DNA from 4 places in the Paraliobacillus zengyii genome. Region 2 is predicted to be linked to each of the others. Evidence: riboswitches for the same ligand, from Rfam matches in the RefSeq annotation. Region 2 holds a riboswitch; each other region holds the start of a gene.

Region 1 (5,812 bases), 1.5 Mb from region 2:
AACCTGTATTTATAGAATTGATAGCTTGCAGGTCCTCTTTACGTACTAACCTTGGGATGGAAGCAAATTGAGCAATATTATATACTTGACTTAGTATCCCAATAAGAAAAGCCGCGCTATTTAAGAACCAAATTTCTAATAAGTCGAAAATAAATAGTACCCCAATTAAACCAACAATTATACATCTTGCCAGATCACATAGTAATAACAAATGTTTTCTATTATAACGATCTGCTAATATCCCGGTAAGTGGTTGAAATAAAATTGGTAAACGCTCAAGTGCCGCTACCAACCCCATGCTCAATGGAGAACCTGTTATAGCCAAAACCATAAGAGGAATAGCGATCAAATAAATTTGGTCACCACAAAAAGATATGACATTTCCACCAATAAAACGAAAAGCAGAGTGATTTTTCTTAAATTCAGATACTTCGTTAACACTTCTTTTTAATGATTCTGCCATCTCTTGTTCCCCTTATCTTGGATTTAGATATTGTTCCATCTCTTTTGGTAATGATTTTAGTGCATTTTTCTTCAAACAATACACTCCATTCACTATCTCTACTAATCTAGCTGACCTAAGGATTTTGAGATGATGATGAACCGTAGATTTTGCTATGTCTAGTTCATTTGTGATGTCTTGTAATGTTAAGGTATTTTCATATAATAGTTTGATCATACGGAGTCTAACCTCATCACCTAGAGCTTTATATCTCAGAACTAGAAAGTTATTAGGGATATGCGGTTTATTAGGAAATATACTTTCATTTGCTATCGGATAGTAGAAAACTTTTGTTCCTTCTATATCTGCTTCAATATTCCAAGGTCGATAAACATATTGTGGAATTAGCAAGACTCTACCGATACTTGGCTCTGGTAAATAGATAATCCCACCAGTTGCCCATTCTACCAACGCTTCAGGAGACATCCGCTTAGACATGTGAATTTTTGATTCTAAATCCGTTTTTAGATAGGTAGTAACCTCTTCTGGTTTTTCATTTTTAATAACCTGTTCGAACCAGCCTTTCATAACAGCAATGAGATGCTCCTTTAAATAAGCAGCATTTACATCGCAAATAAATTCGATATAAGTAGGAAAAAAAGGGTTGTCTTTTGTTAACGTCATTAATTCGGTTGCTGCGACGTGTTGTCCGATTGCCGCCCTTAGCCTTATTTCGTCATATTTCTGGCCGATGAAAGGTAGACAAATATACTTTAAATCTGTTTCAGATAGCTCTGTAATGTATGAAATGAAATGCTTGATTTCAGTAAATTCTTCTTGGTGAAGCAGCTGTAATAAAGACTTCCAAGTGTTTTTCTCTTCTACGGTGGCTAGGTGATTTAATAAGTCATCCGAGATAGAGCTTTTTACTTGTTCCCAATATTCTTGAGGCTTTTCTAAAGTCTTAATTAAAGGACTGTTTGTCACAGCAGCAATCCCCAATGCACATTCCCAAAGTAACGAATATTCGAGTTGAACTTCATATGTCTCTCTTTTTCTACTTGTGGTATTTAAAACATTCATTAAAGCACCTCTTTTTCTAATATAAATTAATTCTAAATTATTAGAACATTGAATTCAACATATTTAAAATTTTAAATTCGAATATTTTAGAATAAAAGAAAAATCGCCAGTAAAAACAGGACTATCTAATTATTTACTTATTATAGAAAAATTTGTTAAAATTAATAATATCAAGAATAACATAATATTATATTTGGCAAACCTATTGAAAAATAGGGACGCAAAGCTACGAATCTAAGGTAAAGTAATTTTCTATGATCGTCGGGTTGCATATTAATGACTATAGTTATTTAAACAAATGACTTGTGTTGTTTTTTGTAATGTAACTTAATGACAAGAAGTCGTTAGGTTTTTTGCTCTGTCGAGACGGTTTTGAAAATTGCACTTATATGAAATGAGAACTTAGGTTTTCGTTTAAGGAGGTGAATGGACAAGATCAACTTATTAAGGCAGAAGTTAAGTCATATGAAAATACAGTCATGGTGGTAAGCTCAGGGTGTGAAAATTTAAAACATTGGAGGAATTTTAATGAAGAATGTAATCACAAAGGTATTTACGCGTTTTTTATTGTATTCTTTTATACTATCTTTGGTGACGGTCGGATTCGCAAATCAGACAGTAAGTGCTGCAAGTCTTTCTATATCTAACAGTGGGGCTTGGTTTGAAACTGCATATGTAGAGTGGTCACCTATAAGTAATGCAGAAGGATATAATGTATATATTAAACCTGCAAGCGCTCCAGATTCTCAATATCAACAAATTGACAATGATTTAATTCGTAACTACGCTTCTTATTGGAGAGCTGACGCCGTAGGTCTTGCAGCTGGAGATTATGTAATGAAAGTGGACGGTTTACTTAAAGATGGCTCTAGTGTAAGCGATTACACAAATACACTTTCCGTAAAGGAACATGACAGATCTGGATTTGCCTTTGCAGGGAACTCACAATATGGCACAGCTTCAGGAGCTTATAATGAGGATGGGACACTTAGGGAAGGAGCTCAAGTTATTTATGTAACATCTGAGACTGCAACAACAGTTAAGCAAGAAGTAATAATCAATAGCTCAGGTGATAAGGAAACTGGAGTTGGTATAGGAGAAATTTTATCATTAAGAAAAAAGGGATATGATAAAACACCACTTGCAATACGGTTTATTGGCAAAATTACTGATGACAACATGAGTGGACAACTTAATAGTAATGGTTACCTTGAAGTGAAAGGTAATACAAGTTATTCAGAAATGAATATTACTTTAGAAGGTATCGGAGAAGATACGTATGCCTATGGATGGGGAATACTAGCGAGATATACTGGTAATCTAGAAATTAGAAACTTAGGCATGGCTTTATTCCCTGACGATGCAATTTCACTTGATACAGATAATGTGAATGTTTGGGTCCATCATAATGATCTATTCTATGGAACTGCAGGATCAGATTCTGACCAGTCAAAAGGTGATGGTTCAACAGACCTTAAGAAAGGTTCAACAGATATTACAATTTCCCACAATCATTACTGGGATTCAGGAAAATCTTCTCTAGTCGGGTTGAGTGAATCATCAGAGTTCTTTGTAACCTTTCACCATAACTGGTTTGACCATTCAGACTCTCGCCATCCACGTATAAGAGTGGCATCTGTTCATGTGTATAATAACTTTTTTGATGGAATCTCGAAATATGGAATTGGGGTGACAACAGGTGGTTCGGCGTTTGTAGAATCCAATTATTTTAGAAATGCAAAATATCCTATGATGAGTTCCTTACAGGGTACTGATACGTTAGGGAGTGGTACATTCTCTGATGAAGATGGAGGAATGATTAAAGCATACAATAATACAATTGTTGATGCTACAAGTTTAGTTTACGCAAATTCAAATGAAGGAACAGCTTCGGCTAATACAAGTTCATTTGACGCATACCTAGCCTCGTCTAGAAACGAAACGGTACCAAGCACATACAAAACACTAGTAGGGGGAACAACTTATAATAACTTTGATACTAGTATAGATATGGGCGTAAATGTATCGGCTATTGATGAAGTAAGTGCTGTAGAACAAATTGTTAAAGAAGAATCTGGTCGCCTAAATAACGGGGACTTCACATGGGAGTTTAATGATGCAGTTGATGATAAATCATATAAACTTAACTCAGAACTTATGACAAAATTAAAAAATTACACAACAAGCCTTTTATCTGTAGGAGGGAATTCAATAGAAATGCCGACAGACCCAACTCCAACAGACCCAACAGATCCAACAGATCCAACAGATCCCAACCCAACGGAGCCAGTAACTGGAGAGTATTCTCATAATTTCACGACTGATGGAAAGGATAGCGATTTCTTTACGATCGAAGGAAATCTATCATCAAGTAAAGGAACAGTAGAATATAGCGGCTTAACACTAACGCAGAGTCTAAAAATTGAGAGTTCAACAAGGATTGCGTTTACAACTTCAGAAGAGTCAACATTAACTTTAGTGTTTAATACTGGAGATGATGCAGAAATCAAGATAGATGGAACAATTCATCAAATGAGAGATGGAATTGTCATAGTATCACTTAAGTCGGGCGATCATGTTATTACGAAAGATGACGTGGCAAATCTGTATTACATGGACCTACGCTAAAAGTCTACTTATATAAAAAGTTGTCAACTGATATAGTTGGCAACTTTTTTTTATTAAAAATTAAGTAGTGTTAAAAATAGTACAAAATTAAAAATGGTGTAAAGTCTGTTCTTCTTCTCAATTTATCCCTCAAGCATTTTTAAATAAGATGGCAAGTCCTCAGCATAGTTAAAGTAAATATACAGAAGAGAGACACATCTAGCATAGTAAGCTAGTTGTGACTCTTTTCTTAAAGCCTTTCAGAGCTACTTGGTTGAGCACTCAAGTTAGTAAAGACGCTTAAAGTTATTCTTTTGAATCATCCTTTTTATCGATTGGAATGAAATCAAATATTTCCTGTGTTTCAAAACTATCGATTAGTCTGTTGAGCCAATCAAAATAACCAAGCCAATTTTGAAGGTTGTTAATATCATTTTGAGCATGCTCATAAACTTCTTTAGAAGAATCTGAGTTAGTAAGTAGTTCCTGCAATTCAGTGATCGATTTTTCGATTGCCGTAGTATTCATCGTAACGGCTGGTCGCCACTTATTTATAAAGTAATCGAAAAAGCGCTGAAAAGAATCGTCCTTCACAATATATAAATCTTTCCTCACACCTTTTATCCAAGACTTTTCAACCATATTTAAATCAAGTAAGCTTCTAACCGCAAGACTCATACTTGCTTTACTCATTCCTAGCTCTTCTTTCATCTCATCAAGTGTAAGGGCTTTATCCGAGAAAAAAAGTAAGCAGTATAACCTTCCAATTGAGGGGGTTACACCATAAAGGGTCATATTTTGTGAAATTGCATCTATTACTCTAGCTCTAGATTGGTCTAATGCTTTCATGTTTTCCATCTAAATCACATCCTATATAAGGTGCTCACACTATGTTTAATTTAGACTACATGTTCATTAGAGAAAAGTAAAGTTCACTTTATAGAGGTAAAAGGACCATAGGTGAGCATCTTTACATTATCTTGATGTTAACTACGTTTAATACATATTAAATGAATAATATGTATGATAATCATTATATATGGAGTTTGAGTAAAAGCTAACAAAAGCTATATAATGTAGGGAGTCTTAGCAATAAATTAGCGAATTTATTTTTTGTATGGTGTACTTTATTCTTTATTGTTTGAAAATTATGATAATTTTCAAATGAAAAATAAGTTTAAAAGAAAGAACAAATTTAAAGGAGTGTTTCATAACATGTTTAATTTAAAGTGGAAAAAGATGGGGATAATTACAGGTGTATCTTTATCTATTGTATTAGCTGGCTGTGGACAAGACAGTTCAAGTAGCAGTGGAGATGATCAGTCAGAGACTTCCATAAATGTTGGTGAGGAAGTAGATTACACTCTTACAGGCATTGAACCTGGTGCTGGAATTACGCAACAAGCCGATAATGCTTTAACTGAATATGAAAATCTTTCTGGTTGGGAGCATGAAGTATCTTCAACGGCATCTATGTTAACAGCATTAGATAGCGCTATTGAAAATGAGGAGCCAATTGTTGTTGTTGGATGGACACCTCACTACATGTTTTCACAATATGACATAAAGATATTAGAAGATCCAAACGGTGTTTTTGGTGACGTAGAACATATAGCAACAATAGTAAGAGAAGGTCTGGAAGATGATATGCCAGATGCTTATGCCATCCTTGATAGCTTC
Region 2 (5,812 bases):
ATTGATCAGCAAAGTAATGCATTACAAAAGATTAGTAATACTATACAAATAGGTAGTCAACAATTGACTTCTACCATGCAGGAGTTAGCTAGCGGAGCAGAAGAACAAGCTACTTCTGCAACAGATATAGCATCATCAGAACAACATTTAGATAAGCAAATTGGTAAAGTAAAACATGAATCAGTATTATTGGAAAAGTCTTCGATAAGTGTTTGGAACATTTCGAATGAAGGAACAGATCAGATGAATGATTCCATTACACAAATCGAAGTAATTAATAATGAAGTGAGAAATGCAGTGAGTAAAGTTCAAGGTTTAGAAAAACAATCACAGGCTGTGTCTGACTTGACTGTTGTAATTAACAATATTACAGAACAGACAAATTTATTAGCACTGAATGCAGCAATTGAAGCAGCAAGAGCAGGTGAAGCTGGGAAAGGCTTCTCTGTAGTAGCAGATGAAATTAGAAAGTTAGCAGAACAAGTTAGTTTATCTGCAGTAGATATAGCTGAGGTAATCAATCAAATGCAACAAGAATCTAAATCGCTAGCTGTTTCTCTGGATGGAGCTCATAAGCAAGTAAACAAAGGTGTTACTCAAATAAAGCAATCTGCAACATACTTTTCAACTATAAAAAATGAAGTCACTCAAATGAATCAACGTATTGCAACTGTTACAACTAACCTAAAAAGAATCGAAGATAACAGTAAGGAAATGAATGTTGGTATTATCCAAATTGCTTCTGTTTCGGAAGAAAATGCAGCAAATATAGAAGAAACCTCTGGATCGATAGAACAACAAAAAGAAGCAGTAGATTTCTTATTAGAACAAGCAGAGGTATTAAAGACATTATCAAATAAGTTAAATCTGAGAGTGAAAAAATTTCAAATTGAATAAGTGAAAGCTAATGATACGCTCTCTAATGAACGTACATTAGCTTTTCGTTTTATTGTCTAGTTCCTTTTGTGTTTTGGGATTGCAATATCATAAAAATCAGCTGTTAATTTTTCAAACCCTTCACTTAATTCTTTATCTTTCATAGGTAATCCATGTCCAGTTAAAAGTAATTTTGGTTTTAATTTGGCAAGTGTTTGAACTGATCTTTCTGCATCATCCCAGTCATGTGTAAAATATGCAGGAGGTCCATATAGTTTAATGATTGGTAGAAGTACCGCCAAACTTGATTCGGGATTTTCAGTTGTAACCGCATCGCCTGCAATTAAAATTTTGTCACTTTCTCGGAAAAGGGAGATATGTCCTGGTGTGTGTCCAGGTGTATGAATATAATGCCAGTCATCAAGGAAGGGAAGTTTTCCATCAGCTGACAATGTCTTAGCTAAATGTTTTAAATTGACTGCATCTGTAGGAAACACTGGTGATAATAAAGAAAGTAAGCCGCCACCAACAGTTGGATCAGCTGGTGGATACTCACATGTGCCATCAACAAAAGGTAATTCCTCAGGATGTACATAAATAGATACATCCCAATGCTTTGCTAACTTTTTTGCAGATCCTACATGATCAAAATGAGCATGTGTCAAAATAATAGCTTTTGGTGGAGTGTCATTAAAGCGTTTTTTTGCAGCTGAAATTATTCGCCCATGATAATGAGCAATTCCTGTATCAATAAGTACCCAATTTTTTTCTGATGGATTACCAAGCATGTATACATTGGATACTAAAGTACGATAAACTGCAATATCTTCGGTTATTTCTTCTGCAATTGCATGATCCATGTTTGTTTCTAGATGGGTTGATATATCCGTATGCTTTTCCATAAATATATAGCTACTCCTTTTTTGATTAGTTTGTAAAATAATATTGTAATTATGCATTTCACGCGACTTTCTTGGATTTTATTAGCTTAGCTGCTTTCTAAAAGTTTGTTGTTTAAGACCAAATCACTATAAATTGCGACGTAAGGAAATGATAAATTAGATGGTGAGTTTGTACGTTTAAGCGCTACAGAACTATAAAGAGTAGAACAAATTTTTTATAAAGTTACATCGTATTTTCTATCTTTATTGTAATGAAACAATTTTTTCAAAAAGACTCGATATTCGAATGAAATATGGCACGATACAAAGATAAAAGTCTTGACAACATAAGAATAAAGTCGTAGTATAAAATAACTATTATAAAGAAGTAATAATTACTTTATCAAATGGGGTGAAAGCAAATCGTATTATTTAATTATAAAAAGGCAAATTGTTTGAAAGAACAGGACGCAAAGCTAAGGGTCTAACGTATTTGTTTATACTAGGATAGCCTAGCTACCAAATAATATTACTATTTGGCCATTCTAATTGAGAATAGTTTTATTTTTGTGAAATTACAAGGGGGACACACCAAGATGAAAAACAAACTAGAATCCTTTTTTAACAAAAGCTTACAAAGGCAAATTTTAATACCATTTATTACATTATTAATAGTAGTAGGCATAGTAATCAGTTTCGTTAGTTATACATATAGTGTTTCGATCACAACAAATGAATTAAGTGAAAGTGTCAAACAACAGGCTAATATACTTAGTGGTGCAGCAACAGCTGGAGCAAGTGAAACAGCAATAATAGATATAGCAGATAATACAAAAATTGGTGAAACAGGATATTTTGCCGTTATTAGTAATGGCGAATTTATTGCCCATCCAGATGAAACGATGACGGGTGTAGATATTACACATGAAGAGTATTATGAAAAGATTATCGCTACTAATGCTAGATCTGGTACAGTGGAATATATGTATGAAGGTCAAGAAAAAATATTAGGTTTTTCTGTTAATGAAACAAAAGATTGGATAATCATAGGAACAGTTTATATAGATGAATTAGAGGACAAAGCAACGCCAATTCTTTTACCCATTGCTACTGCACTAATTCTCTCTATTATTATTGCTATTATTGTATCTTTATTTGTATCTAAACAAATCACAAAGCCGATACGTTCCTTACAAAGTAATATGAAGGAAGTAGAAAATGGCGATTTATCTATAACTTTAATACAGAAAAGAACAGATGAAATTGGTCAACTTTCCATTTCTGCAAATGAAATGAAAGAAAAATTACGAACTATGTTAAACAGTGTTTCAGAAGCAGCGCAAGCTATTACATCTAATAGTCATGAGCTTTCCCTTTCAACAAATGAAGTAAAAGCTGCTTCAGAACAAATCGCAGTTACCATGCAGGAAATTGCATCAGGATCAGATACGCAAGCAACACATGCTAGTAATTTATCCATATCTATGCGAGAATTTACGGAGAAAATTGAGCAAGCAAACGAAAAGAGTATCCACATAAAAGACGCTTCAAACGCGGTCCGTAATTTAAGTGGAGAGGGAAGTTCATTGATGCTTCAATCTGTTAAACAAATGGAAAATGTTGATTCAATTGTTAATCAAGCAGTAGTTAAGGTGCAAGGATTAGATGTGAAATCAAAAGAGGTAACAAAACTAGTGTCAGTTATTAAAGACATAGCTGAGCAAACAAACCTTCTTGCTTTAAATGCTGCGATTGAAGCAGCACGTGCTGGAGAAGCAGGAAAAGGTTTTGCAGTAGTAGCTGATGAAGTTAGAAAATTAGCAGAACAAGTTTCTGGTTCAGTTATAAGTATTACAGAAATAGTTAATATGATCCAAACAGAAACTTCAGACGTGACGAACACATTGGAAAATGGTTATCAAGAGGTAAAGCAGGGTAGTGAGCAAGTTAAGAAAACGGGACAAACATTTGAACAAATTAATCAAGCCTTAGTAGATATGTCTAATCAAATTACAATAGTAAATGATAATTTACTACAAGTAACAAATACAAGTAAAGAAATGAATAGTGCCACAGAAGAAATAGCAGCTGTTGCAGAGCAATCAGCTGCAGGAGTCGAACAAACTTCTGCTTCAGCTCAAGAAACAAGCAGTGCAATGGAAGAGATGGCTAATCATACAGAAGACTTAACAAATGTCGCAAAAAATTTAGCGAATCAAGTCAATAAGTATAAACTATAAACGTAAATAAAAAACACCTTCGAAAAATGACGCGATATTGTGTTCATAAACGAAGGTGTTTTTATTAAATAGCTTGGTTAATACTATTATCCTTACCAGATTGATCTAGTGCATCTAAGCAATTATCCAAATGATCAAAACCTCTGAAGGAAGGTCCCTTATAATTTTCAGATTGTAAAGTCCAAATTGGTGTTAGTGGTATTAAAGCTTCTTCAGAATAACTCATAAAAGGTAAATAAACATAATAGTTTCTAGTGTTTACAGTAATTTTATAACCTATATACAAAGAGTCTGCTTGACCTTTGGCTAGATATGTTGTCATACTATCAAAATGATATTTATTAGATAATTGTGGTATGGAAAGCTCAAGATTTTCAATTAATTGATTGCGCATACGTATTTTCATTAAGACCGCCTCCGAATAAGTTTATTACTAGGATGGCGATTTTTGTTAAAGTTTAAACATATTTTAGTCAAAATTTTTAAGAAAGTAGGTAATTGGGTTATCTGTGTAGAAGTCTGTATCTGGAATCGGCTTGTTATTTTTCGAGTAAATAGTCAACTGATTAATTACTTTCGCTAGATGATCCTTATTTGCTTCAGAAAAGTCATCAAAAGCAACACCGTAATAAAAAATATCTTGTCCAATTTCACTTTTCCAAACGAAAGATCCAATGATTTCAAAATCAAATCCTAATAGTGAAAAAGTATAAACAATTTTCATGTTTGATTGAACTGGTAATTTTAAATCAGACATTAGCTTTAAGCCACCTAAACTAATATTTTCAATTAATATGTTTGCCGTGCCTACATCTACTTTACGATTATTAATTTCAAGAATAGATAGTCCACCTTGTAAATATCCAGGGAAGGATAATCGATAATATTTTCTTCTTTCTACTTTAGGTTTTGTCACTTTAGTTGACTTTGGAATTGGAAGAAAACTTTTCTTAATCAATTCTTCAAATCTGTTATTTGGTACAGCTTCGGAAAAAAGATAACCTTGTATAAGGTGACACTCTTTTTGTTTTAGAAATTGAAGTTGTTCAAAATTCTCTACACCCTCAACAATGACTCTCATATCTAATGATTTTGCGAGATATAATATGCTACTAACTATTGCAGCATCCTTTTTATTATCATCCAATATATTTAAGATAAAAACGCGATCGATCTTTAATTCATCAGCAGGAAAATCGCGTAAGTATTGTAAAGATGCATAGCCAGTTCCGAAGTCGTCAATTGCAATTGATATACCTAATGCACGTAGTTGTGAAAGTGTATGCTGTACTTTGTTTTCATTTTTTAAATATGTACTTTCTGTGATTTCAAATGTTAGAAAGTGTGCAGAAATATCATATTTTTCTAATTGCTCCTTGATAAATGAAATTAATCCTGGTTTTAAAAATCGATTAGGAGATATATTTATAGAAATAGGTCGTAATATATAATCTTGATCTTTCCATATTTTTAATTGTTCGATCACTTTTGTGATTACCCAATCCCCTATATCGTTCATCAGATAGTTCTCTTCAGCTAATGGAATAAATTCAGATGGAGACACTAAACCCCATTCCTTATGGTTCCATCTTAATAAAGCTTCAGCGGATTCAATTAATCCAGTGAAGGCATTTACTTGTGGTTGATAATAGACTTCAAATTCTTCATTAGTAATCGCTTTTCTTAAATCTCGTTCAAGCATGTATTTTTTAAAAGATGAAATATTATTGGATGGTGAGTAAAATTTATAGGTATTTCCTCCATTATTTTTTGCTTCTTTTAATGCAATGTGTGAACTTTCTAAAATTTTTAATT
Region 3 (5,812 bases), 850 kb from region 2:
TTACATTTAATTCTTCTAGATAATTTGTATTTCTATGTCGGTTTATTTCCGGGGAAATAAGATAGTGTCATATCGTATGTGTTTATTTTGGTTTAGAAATTATGGCATAACCATAATTGGAAAAAACAGGTTGAGTTTTCACGTTTTATAGGTTACCATAACCCTGAATATAAATGTGTTTAGTGGGGTGAAGTAATGAAAGATTTTTCTAGATCAGATCGCGAAAAGATTGTAAGAGAAGAAATGCGAGCATTATCAGATCAGGGATTAATTGATGAGGAAGAATTCATACATATTATGGATGCTTATAAAAAACATCAAAACTACCAACTGCAGAAGACAGAGAAGAAAGAACGACTTATCCAGAAAGATATAGCGCCAAATATGAATCAGAAAAAAACAATTACAAAATCAGAGAAACAACCAAAAGAGAAACCTGCAAAAGTAGTAAAAGGAAAGGAAGAAGTGAGAGAACGAAATATTATTTGGTTGTTAATACTAGGTGTTATCTTTTTACTTATTAGTGGTTTAGTTGTAGCTACAAGTACATGGGCGCAAATGGGGCCATTATTAAAAGTACTCGTATTATCATGTGTTTCTGTATTTTTCTTAGCTTTGAGCGGGATTTCATCTAAGTTTTTAAAAATAGATAAAACAGCTTTTGCTTTTTTAACGTTAGGAAGTTTATTAATACCGATTGCAATTGTGGCAATTGGATACTTTAGTTTGTTTGGAGATTACTTGTCGTTAAGAGGGGAGGGAAGATTTTTATTAGGTGCAATGGGTAATCTAATTCCTTTACCATTATATGTGCGGAATGCTTGGAAACATCGTTCTAGATTATTTGTCTGGATTTCATATTTGTTTTTAACCTTTTCAGTAGGTTTTCTTATTGGATTTACTCCGGTATCTGTCGATGTTTTCTACCTATTGATAATGGTGTTCAACGCGTTACTTTTATACTTATATCACCATTATCGTAGGGCTCCTAAAGTAACGTTATTTGTAAAAGAACTGCCTAAGTATGCACAGTTGAATTTAATTGTGTCAACATTACTGATGTTAGTAATTTTTGAACAATCGCTTTTTTACAGTTTCAATATTCTATTAACCGCCACAATTTATATTGCAATGGTGTTTGTTTATAACACAAAAGAATATCAATTTGTATTCTCTGCATTATTTGCATATGGTGCTTATCAATTAACAGAATCCTCTTGGCTAGGTTCCATTGATTTAATTGTTTATGGATTGATTGGTGTATTTTATCTGGTTTTTGCACAAATCGTAAAAAGTGATGTATTTATATCACACATGTTTCGCTATACCAGCGCTGTAATTTCATTTTTTGCTTTTATTTATATTAGTTACCAAGGGATTGTTATAAGAACAAATGAGGACTCTTTGATTTTATTAGCTGCTTACTTGGTTATTACTTTTACCTATACCTATTTATCTTATATAACCAATCGAGTAATTTTCAGCTGGTTAGCGACAATTTTTCTATACACATTTGGTTTGCAACTTGGAGATATATTACTTGATTATTTGATAGGTATCAGAATGGATTTGTTTCTATTTTTTTATGCTATGCTGCTATTTATATTAATTGGTATAGGTGACCGAATTGTATTTTTGTTGCCGATAAAAAGAAGTGTTTTCTATTTGTCTGTTGCTGCAATGGTAGCTTCCATGATGTATGCAACTCTTTTTGGACCACTTATACAGGCTTCACTTATGTATACATTATTCGGTCTTAGTGCATTGTTTGTTGTTTCTAGCAAAAATAACATAGAAAGAGAAATAGCGAAGTGGACGAATGGAGTCAGTTGGTTGTTTGCTTTGTATTGCTTAAATCCAAAGATTGGAGAGCTGATTTCAGGATACACCGTCTATTTAGATCTTCCATTTCATATTGCGATTTCATCACTTATCCTACTGTTCGTTAGTTTAATTTGGCGAAGATACAAGAAAACTGGATTAGCTAAAGCTGCCTTTTATATAGGTCAAGGTAGTTATCTATTTGGATTATCGTCTCTTGTCGGTCTCTCTACGATTGATACGACCTTTATTCGGCCTGTCTTACTCTTAGTAGGTATTGGTGTATTTATCTGGTTAGTAAGACAGACAAAACTGGACGCATTATGGTTTCTTGTAGCAATCACTACTTTTTGCTTTTACGCTTCTTTACTAAGCACTTTTTCAATTCAAGATTTTGATTCTATTGTAATTTTTCTTTTGTTTGGCCCATTGGTCTTACTTGTCGTGGAAGGGTGGCAAGGAAAACGTCTTCCTGCATTAAAACCATACTTTTTTTGGATTGCACAGGTTATTCAATTGAATGTAATGTTAGTTATTTTGATTGATCAAGCTTTTTCGCAAATGATAAATCCACTATTCTTGTTTGTTCCGTTGGGTGTTTATATATATAGTATGTTAATGAAGAAAAAAGAATGGACGATCAAGCTATTTCTTTATGCAGCTTTGACTTTGGTTACATTTATTCTAATTACGACCGTTCCGTATTATAATTTATTTGAAAATGTCTCACAAGGTTACTATTGGTTTTGGTCTAGCATTCTATTCTTTGTAGGATGGTTCGTTGTAAATAAGACTTGGAAGGAAAGAATGGAATGGTATATTATTCCTTTTTCTAACTACGGTTTATATACGATTCTTAGCGTATACGAAGTTAATTCATTAGGAGGGGTTTTATCCGTTCTATCTTATGTACTTCTTAATGTTTACTTTTTACACAGGAGAAAGTGGTTTGTTGGTTTAGTGATTCCTTTAACATTATCGTTAGGCATTTGGGAACAACAACGCTATTTGTATCAAGATACTCAGTTGTTTTTAATTAGTTTGGCTAGTTTTTTTATTCTATTTATTGCAGGGAAAATCTTGTTTAAGAGCCTGTACCAATGGAATGAAGAAAGTCGCTATATTGATTGGTATTCTATTGTAGCTGTATTTTATCTTGGTTATTCTTTCACTTTTCTTCAAACATTTAATAGTGTTTGGATACAGATTATTCCATATGTGTTACTAACGATATGGCTATTTGCGCAAGTGAGAAGGTTTCAATATCACATAGCGCAGAAAGCTATTGTCACATTAGGTTTGGTTAGTTTTCTGCCAACTTATTATTCTATTATAGAGGAATATCTCTCTTTTATTTCGGAACTTTTTCATACGGAATTTAGGGTTTTACCTGTTCTTGTCTTAGCAATTATTTTGAGTCTGAAGACTTGGAAAAACTATAAAAACATAATGTCACCTATTCAATCGCTCTCTTTATTGTTAGTGACCGTCATTTTAGTAATGGATGCAATTTCGAGTAATACGATATGGGATGCTTTAATTGTCGGAGTTCTTTCCTTACTATCTTTAGTGATAGGAGCTCAATTTCAAATTAAATCTTACTTTTTTATTGGGTTTGGTACACTTCTCTTTAATGTGATCTATCAGACTAAACCATATTGGGGCAATATGCCTTGGTGGGCGTATCTATTACTTGCAGGTTTCCTATTAATTGGTATAGCAAGCTATAACGAGTGGCAAAAGCAAAGAAAAGAAGAGGGAAGGCTAGTAAAGAAAGTGAAAAAACTAGTCTCGAAATTCAAGGAATGGAATTAACGTCATCAAAAATAGAAATTTTTTATTAGTGAGAAAAACACGCGTCTATCATCTGAATAATGGATAGACGCGTGTTTTTTAATGATGATGTGGCGGTAAGCCTTTAGATGAGTTACTTATAGCAAATCCTTCTTGTGGAACAAAGAAATATTGAATCCAGACGCCATCTAAAAAGTCTTCTCTAGCATCTAGTAATACATCGATATCTTTATCCGTTTTAACAATTTCATCATGTTCTGTCGGTGTATCTAACATCACGTCATAGTGCGCATGATTTCCGTGCATCTCCGTTACATATACACGAACCATTTTTCCTTCTGCACCATCACTTTCCAACCAACCTCTAAGTATTTTTGCAGCATTGCGATTCATTTTACATTGCATGTTCGACACCTCATTTCTATATCTATTATTACCGTGTTAAAGAAAAAAATAAAGTGATTTGCATAAACCAACTATTTAATACAGTGAATTTTATGGGAAATATTTTGTTTGAAGTCAAATTATAGTTATAAAGTACCGCATAGGCTGCTTATTTATGATACAATCGAACTATATTATAAAAATGAACTTCTGCATTGAAAAGGCAAACTTATTGAAAAATAAGGACGCAAAGTAACAGGCCTAAGGGAAAACTATGGTGGCTGTGTTACCAAATGGGCAACGATAACTGGTAATTCTAAGGTTATTTCCATTGGGAATAGCCTTTTTATGTATGTTGTGACTATCTGGATCGGGGTGAAGTGCGATGTTTTCCTCTAAACGAAAAGCGATTTTATCCGCTTTTAGTATAGCTTTTAGTTATTATATTGTCTTGTTACTTTTACAGGATCATGATTGGCTACGTTCTTTTCTTACTATTAGTCTACAAGCTATACTCGGAATTATTGCTTTATTTTGGTTAAACAAAGCATATCGTATTACTACTGATAAACAAAGGTATTTTTGGCTGATTTTAAGTATCGGTCTATTTTTTCATACAGTTTCTAGTATTAATTGGTTGGTAGCTTTCCTAACACTGGATTCTATGAAGTATCCTGAAGCATCTTTTTTATTATGGTTACTAGCTTATATTTGTTTTCTAATTGGGTTACTTTATAAAATTAGGGTTATTAAAACAACTATTTCTACTACTCCCTATTTATTTACCGTAGTGGTTTTTATGACTTTTACAACTTCAGTCAGTGCGTATTATTTAATGAGTCCAATTCTAGTTGCTCAAGGAGAAGAGATATTTGGCACGGTGGTCACCTTACTTTACCTAATTTGCAGTATTAGTATTTTGTTTGCGATTTCAAATTTATATTTCCTATCACATAATTCTAAAGAAAAGGAGATCATGATCTTTATAATTGCTGGCTTCTTTTTTCAAGTAGTTGCTGATATATACTATACGTATTTAAATGTAATGGGAGGATATCAGATTGGAAGTCTTGTGGATGTTGTTTGGTTTTTCGCTTTATTAATGATTGGTGTCTCAGGGAAATTCGTGCATTCAAATACAACAGAGTTAGATTGGAAAGTCATTAATTACTTTAACAACAGAGAAAATGCCTTACCTTATATTAGTGCGATTACATTATTAATCCTCGTAACACAAAGTTATAATTGGGAACTTAATGCGTTAAGTATAGGATTAAGTGTTACCTTTTTCATGATTATTGGTCGCCAACTAGTAGTTATGCGAAAAAACAGTAAGTTAGTAAGTGAGTATAGAAACTTAGCTTATCATGATACATTAACAGGTTTGAAAAATAGAGCTTCCTTTATTGAAGATCTAGGATCGATGATGGAAAAGGCTAAAGAATCTAATAAACCGTTGGCGTTATTGTTAATGGATTTAGATCGCTTTAAGAGTATTAATGATACATTAGGACACCAAATTGGAGATCGTGTCTTACAAATAGCCTCAGACAGATTAAGAAAAGTATTAAGCAGTACGGCAGATGTTTATCGAGTTGGGGGAGACGAGTTTGTTGTTATTTTGCCAGGTCAGAATCAAAAGGATTGTAGCCATATTGCCGATAACTTGTTGTGTGTTTTTAACAAACCTTTTTTAATTGATTATCATGAAATTCCCATTGCACCCAGCATTGGAATTAGTATGTATCCAACCGATGGGTTAGACGGACTTAAATTATTTAAACATGCAGATGCAGCAATGTATGTTGCGAAG
Region 4 (5,812 bases), 870 kb from region 2:
TGGATTAATCGGAACGAAATACACAATGGAAAATGACTTTTTTAAATCTCCATTTACATCACGGAATAAAAAAGTCACTGTACCAACGGAATCTGAACAGCAATATATCCATGGTAAGATTGTAGCGGAACTGGAAAATGGGATTGTGAATAATGAGACCAAAATAAACTATTTGAACATAATCAAACGGATGAAAGAAGAGGAAGGTATCGAAGGAGTAATTTTGGGCTGTACAGAACTTCCCATGATTATTAAGGGAGAAGATTTGGATATCCCCGTTTTTAATACTACAGAAATTCATGTCAACCGAATTGTAGATACAATTTTTAGATGAGCGATTAGAAAGTAATTTAGTTGAAATCGATTATTTATAATTATTTTTCTAGGGCCTACACCTTTTGATGTAGGCTTTTTGCTATACTAAAATTTTTTAAACATAATTGAAAATGTACTTAGAACTCGAATGAATTTGAGTGATTGAGGCGAATTATCTTATGATCTATTATTATCCAAATAAAACTACACAGTGCTCAATTAATAAAAATCGACAATCGAATAATAAAATGTCGAAACAACACTAAATATCACGTTTTTTCGTTGCGGTGTCAATAATTTGCTTGTATTATACTTGTATATCAATTTTTTTTAGCTGACACCAATATCTACGAAAAATTTTATAGAATTGACCTCTTTCATTATATTTTGGTGTAAGATTGGATACTGCGGGAAATGATACTATTTTTATCCATTTTTGAAAAAAATAAGCAGCTCAAGTACTTAAGAACGTGAGGTGAATGGAGATTATGCAGTATAAGAGAGAGACAGCGTTTCGTTATGCTTTTGAACAACCAATTTCTGCACTATTTAGAATAGAAAACATTAATGGGAATTCCGTAACTACTTCTGCTGGAGAAGCTAAAATAATTGACATAAGTACAGAAGGGGTCAAATTCACTTCAAAATTGAATATACCAGAAACAGACAAGTCGATCCATCTAGTCATATCTTTTGAATTAAATAAGCAAGAAATGAAATTTAAAGGGATAATAGTTTGGAAGAAAAAAAACCATACTACAAATGATTATGGTGTTAATCTAATGATTGAAGAAAATGCTAAAAAAGAGTTAATAGAACAATTGAAAATATATTCAAAAAAAGTAAAAGGTAATATTGATTAAACTTATTCTTAAATTAATTGTTTGATTTATTTGAAATCGAATATTTATAATTATGTTTCTAGAGCCTACACCATTTGATGTAGGCTTTTTGCTATCCTGAATTCTAATTAATTAATATTTTTCGACAAAAAATTTAAAATACCCCCTCAAATAAAAATAATTCCACGTATTAATAGTAGATTCCTAATTTCAATAAAAACAAAGGCAAAACCATTGAAAGGTGGTGACGCTAAGCTAGAGGGACTAAAAGGTAAATATGCCTATGTCAGCCAGTTGCGATAAGTGAAATAGATACGTTTTTTGGCATTATATTATTCGTGTGAGGGAGAGAATTATTTTGAAAATAAAAGACATATGTGCTACCGGTTTTTTGATAGTCGGCGTATTATTTACTAGCAATTCTGTATATGCAGAAGTTGATACGAGTCAATTAAATGAAATTGAGGACTTGAACAATGAGGATGTAATAGAAGATACAGGTTTAACACCAGATAACTTCTTTTACTTTTTAGATAAAGCAGTAGAAAATTTGCAATTACTACTTACAACTGATTCAGAAAAGGAATCGGAGCTTTTACTTCAAATAGTAGCAGAACGTTTATCAGAATCAGAACAAATGGTTGATGAAGAGCAAGAAGAATATATGAGTGAATTAATTGAGGAATATTTAGTTGCATTAGAAAAGGCACAAGAAGAGGTTGCAGAAGTTGTATCCAATGAACAAGTTGAAGAGGATATCAAAGAAACATTAGCAACTGAATTGGAAGACTCCACAACGGTAACAGAGGAAGTAACAGAAACTATAGAAGAAGAAAAGTTAGTAGAATTTGAAGAAAGGCAACAAGAAGCTTATTTAGTAGCAAATGTTGTAAAAGACCTTGATCCCGAAAAGGTTGCGGAATTACGTGCTCAAGAGCTTGGGTTTGGTCAAATTGTTAAAGTGGTCACTTTAGCAGAAGAGAGCGGTAAAACAGAGGAAGAAATTATTGCTTTATTACAAGAAGGTAAAGGATTTGGTGAAATAGCGAAAGAGTTGAATATCCACCCTTCTCAAATCATGAAAAAGGTAATGGCTAAAAAAGAAAAAGAAATGGAGCAATTGCTAGAAGAAGCGAATGCGTCTGGTGATGAAGAGGCAATCTCGAAACTATCTACTTCATTAGCAAACCTTGATATAAAGAAACTAGATTTTAACGTCACATATGATGAATTGACGGTTGAAGATAAAGCGGTTGTGGATGAAACAGAAATAGAAGTAGTTTCTGATGAAACAACACAAGATGAGGCAAACGACACGATAGTTGAAACGATAGAAGAGACTGAAAATGAATTAATAGAGGAAACAACATCAGAGAACACAGAAGAAGTGGTTGAAGATGAGGTAGAAAACGAAAGAAAAGAAGAAACAAACGAATTGTCCAAAGTAGCTACTGAAGTTGCAGAGGCTGAGAAACAGGCAGCTAAAGAAGAAAAAGCAAGATTAAAAGAGTTAGAGAAAGAAGCGAAACAACAAGCAAAAGAAGAAGCTAAAAAAGAGAAAGAAAGACTAAAAGTATTAGAAAAAGAAGCAGCAGAACAAGCGAGAGAAGCCGCAAAAGAAGCAGCAGAGCAAGCGAGAGAAGAGGCAAAAGAAGCGAAAGAGAAATTGAAAGAAGAGAAGAAAGAACAAGCTGATAAAGCTAAAGAGGCAGCAAAAGGAAAACAAAACAAAGAAGACTAAAGGTAAAATGAAGGAGCCCTATTTTAGGGCTCCTTAAGTCTATTATATTGTTCTTATAAGTAAGAAGATTTAGATGATAGATTCAAATATATGAATAGACAAGTTTTGGTTATTTACCTATACATAAAAAAATCGTATGCTTAGAGTTCAAATGACTGATGATTGAGGGGTGAATAGGGTGCATGAAACTGAAGTGAATCACTATATAAAAGCTGCATCAAATGGTGATGACATTGCTAGAGAGAAATTAATTAATCATCATAAACCCTATATTATCAATACAGTTGGACATGTTTGTAAAAGATTTATCACGTGGAGTGATGAAGAGTCTAGTCTAGGATTACTAGCATTTGATCGCGCAATTGACACATATGATAGTTGCGCTAATAAAAGCTTTCTAAATTATGTATATTTACTTATTAAACGAGAGTTAATAGACTACTTTCGTCGAGAAACTAAGCTAAAACATATACCATTAGAAGTAGAATCAATTAATAGTGAGGATTCAGTAACTGTTTATGATGTTGATCATTCTATGGATACGTATCACCAACATCTTCAACAAAGAGAATTAGTGGAAGAAATTCTGGAATTAAGCGAAATCTTAAAACAATTCAACATTGAATTTGAAGAATTGGAAGCATGTTCCCCTACACATCGGAAAACGAAAGCAAACTTGATTACAATTGCGAATGATTTTATTCAAAATCCAGAGTTAGTAGATTTCTTTTTAAAAAAAAAACGTTTTCCTGTTACTAGATTTATAGAAGTGTCTGGTCATCGATTAAAAACGGTTGAGAGACATAGGAAGTATATCGTGGCTTTGGTTGTTGTACGACTGCATCCAGAATGGCGACAACTATCTGCCTATATACAAGTAACATTCGGAAATGAGGGGAAATCATGAGGTCAAACCGGTTTAATGGAGTCGTTATAAAAGTCACTGCACACTATATTACAATCTTGTGTAAGGATGGTAACTTTAAAAACATGCCGCGTTCAAAGAATGAATTTCCACAACTAGGAGATTCATATACTATTAGTGAGAAGCAGTTCCCAAAAGGCGAGATTATCAAGAAATATTTATCCCTTGTAGCTATATTGTTTTTAACAGTTATGAGTTATTATATAAGTACATTTATGACAAAAGATGAATCGTATCTTTTTGCTATAGATATCAATCCAAGTATTGAAATTTACACAGATGCTGACCTTAATGTAACAAAGGTGAATTCCCTAAATGAGGATGGACAACTTGTTATGGATTCCATTGCATACAAATATAAGCAGATTGACATTGTTTTAGAAGAAATAATTACTGCTGCTGTAAAAGGAGATTACTTGAAAAGTGAAAACGCCCAGGTAGATGTAACAGTTGTTTCTTTAACGGAAAAAAATGACGTGGATATCAATAAAGTAAAAGAAACTATTGATCAATCTTTAATTACGAATGCAACAACTGCGACTGTTCAAGTTAAAAATGGCAGTAAAGAACTAGTGGAAGATGCTAGAGAAGCGAATCTATCAATAAATAAGTTACAGTTATATAACCAAGAGATACAAGGAATAGAAGTACAGCCCGAAGAGCTAAGCGATAATTCTATTACTAAAGTTAATGAGGATATTAAGAAGGAACAAATAGATAGTGAAAAAAAGAAAAGTGTTGAAATAGAAAAAGCAAATAAAAATAGTTCAACAAAGATTGAAAAGGCTAAAAATGATATTACTAATAGCCAAATTAAAAGGGAAGATCAACAAGTTAATAAGCCGGACAAAGTAGAGTCTAATAGACAAGATAAATTGACTGAAGCGAAAAAAGAAGAAAAGAAGCCTGTTGAAGTTAACAAACCTAAAACAGAGAAAGTAACTAAGGAAATTAAAAAGAGTGAAAAAGCTAAAGAGAAAAAGGAACAACAAGCTGACAAGAAAGAAATGCAGGTTATAAAGAAGGATAAGACTGAAGTAGATTCAGAGAAAAATACTTTAAAAGTAGAAAAGTCTAACATTGAAAACAGCCCAGAAAAAAAGGGGAAATCTCCTAACTAAGGCATTACAACCGAATGTTATTATAAGACAAAGAAAAGGACGGATAAAAGTTGAAAAAAGGTTTTTATTATGTATTAAAAATGGCTCCAAAGTTTTTTCAAGTAGTTTTAAATGTTTCATTGGTTATTTTAGCTGTTATTCTATGCTCCCTGCTAGTAAAAGAACTGTTTGTTTTTGCAAACGTATTGTTGACTGATGGTACAAACGATTATAAAGTTTTCGTATCTGGGATTCTCGTATTTTTCCTATATTTTGAGTTTATTGCAATGATTGTCAAATACTTTAAAGAGAACTATCACTTTCCTCTCCGATACTTTATGTACATTGGAATTACTGCGATGGTAAGATTGATTATTGTTGATTATGATAAACCATTAGATACTTTAATATATGCGCTTGTTGTGTTAGTTCTTGTCATTGCAAACTTCATTATGCATATGACTCCGCGCGAAAGACCGACCACAACGAAATTGTCTAAAAAAATAAGCAAAGAATAACATCAGTTACACCAGGGAAACCTGGTGTAATGATTAATAGTAAACATCCCACGTACAGATACTTGTAAAAACACCACTAAATAAAATTGTTATTGCAGAAAGTAGAAACGAACTTGACGATAGTAATAGGCTACCTAAGCAAATAATGAAAATATCAAGAATAAAGATAATAATGACAATATTAACTTGAAATCTTGCTGCTAAAAATTGAGCTAGTAAATCGGTTCCGCCCGTACTCGTTTTATAACGTAGCATGATCCCCATTCCTGTTCCTGTAAGAATGCCACCCAAGATCGCACTTAATATAACTGGAATTGGATAGTTAATTGGAAAGAGCTCTGGTAAGGAAGCGAAATAATCGATAGCAAATG

What was found. Region 2 has a riboswitch for cyclic di-GMP ahead of DM447_RS10940 (methyl-accepting chemotaxis protein). Riboswitches for the same ligand answer to the same signal wherever they lie in the genome.
Region 1: linked by a shared signal. The riboswitch ahead of DM447_RS17765 (pectate lyase family protein) and the one ahead of DM447_RS10940 (methyl-accepting chemotaxis protein) in region 2 are both predicted to bind cyclic di-GMP.
Region 3: linked by a shared signal. The riboswitch ahead of DM447_RS15060 (putative bifunctional diguanylate cyclase/phosphodiesterase) and the one ahead of DM447_RS10940 (methyl-accepting chemotaxis protein) in region 2 are both predicted to bind cyclic di-GMP.
Region 4: linked by a shared signal. The riboswitch ahead of DM447_RS15125 (DUF5667 domain-containing protein) and the one ahead of DM447_RS10940 (methyl-accepting chemotaxis protein) in region 2 are both predicted to bind cyclic di-GMP.

Annotation. Positions count from the first base shown of each region.
Region 1 is NZ_CP029797.1:3,639,350-3,645,161, reverse strand. Features, by position in the region: gene DM447_RS17775 (MFS transporter) at 1-463, opposite strand, end outside; gene DM447_RS17770 (ArsR/SmtB family transcription factor) at 476-1,525, opposite strand; cyclic di-GMP riboswitch class I at 1,711-1,799, shown strand; gene DM447_RS17765 (pectate lyase family protein) at 2,054-4,153, shown strand; gene DM447_RS17760 (GbsR/MarR family transcriptional regulator) at 4,439-4,990, opposite strand; gene DM447_RS17755 (glycine betaine ABC transporter substrate-binding protein) at 5,348-5,812, shown strand, end outside.
Region 2 is NZ_CP029797.1:2,148,562-2,154,373, reverse strand. Features, by position in the region: gene DM447_RS10950 (methyl-accepting chemotaxis protein) at 1-897, shown strand, start outside; gene DM447_RS10945 (MBL fold metallo-hydrolase) at 954-1,778, opposite strand; cyclic di-GMP riboswitch class I at 2,193-2,281, shown strand; gene DM447_RS10940 (methyl-accepting chemotaxis protein) at 2,354-3,997, shown strand; gene DM447_RS10935 (DUF5634 family protein) at 4,062-4,403, opposite strand; gene DM447_RS10930 (EAL domain-containing protein) at 4,467-5,812, opposite strand, start outside.
Region 3 is NZ_CP029797.1:2,999,411-3,005,222, reverse strand. Features, by position in the region: gene DM447_RS15070 (SCO7613 C-terminal domain-containing membrane protein) at 196-3,636, shown strand; gene DM447_RS15065 (iron-sulfur cluster assembly accessory protein) at 3,715-4,020, opposite strand; cyclic di-GMP riboswitch class I at 4,212-4,293, shown strand; gene DM447_RS15060 (putative bifunctional diguanylate cyclase/phosphodiesterase) at 4,385-5,812, shown strand, end outside.
Region 4 is NZ_CP029797.1:3,014,847-3,020,658, reverse strand. Features, by position in the region: gene DM447_RS15135 (aspartate/glutamate racemase family protein) at 1-334, shown strand, start outside; gene DM447_RS15130 (PilZ domain-containing protein) at 804-1,178, shown strand; cyclic di-GMP riboswitch class I at 1,372-1,459, shown strand; gene DM447_RS15125 (DUF5667 domain-containing protein) at 1,516-2,898, shown strand; gene DM447_RS15120 (sigma factor) at 3,077-3,805, shown strand; partial or broken gene DM447_RS18870 (anti-sigma factor domain-containing protein) at 3,802-3,927, shown strand; gene DM447_RS15115 (anti-sigma-I factor RsgI family protein) at 4,039-4,944, shown strand; gene psiE (phosphate-starvation-inducible protein PsiE) at 4,995-5,441, shown strand; gene DM447_RS15105 (YitT family protein) at 5,475-5,812, opposite strand, start outside.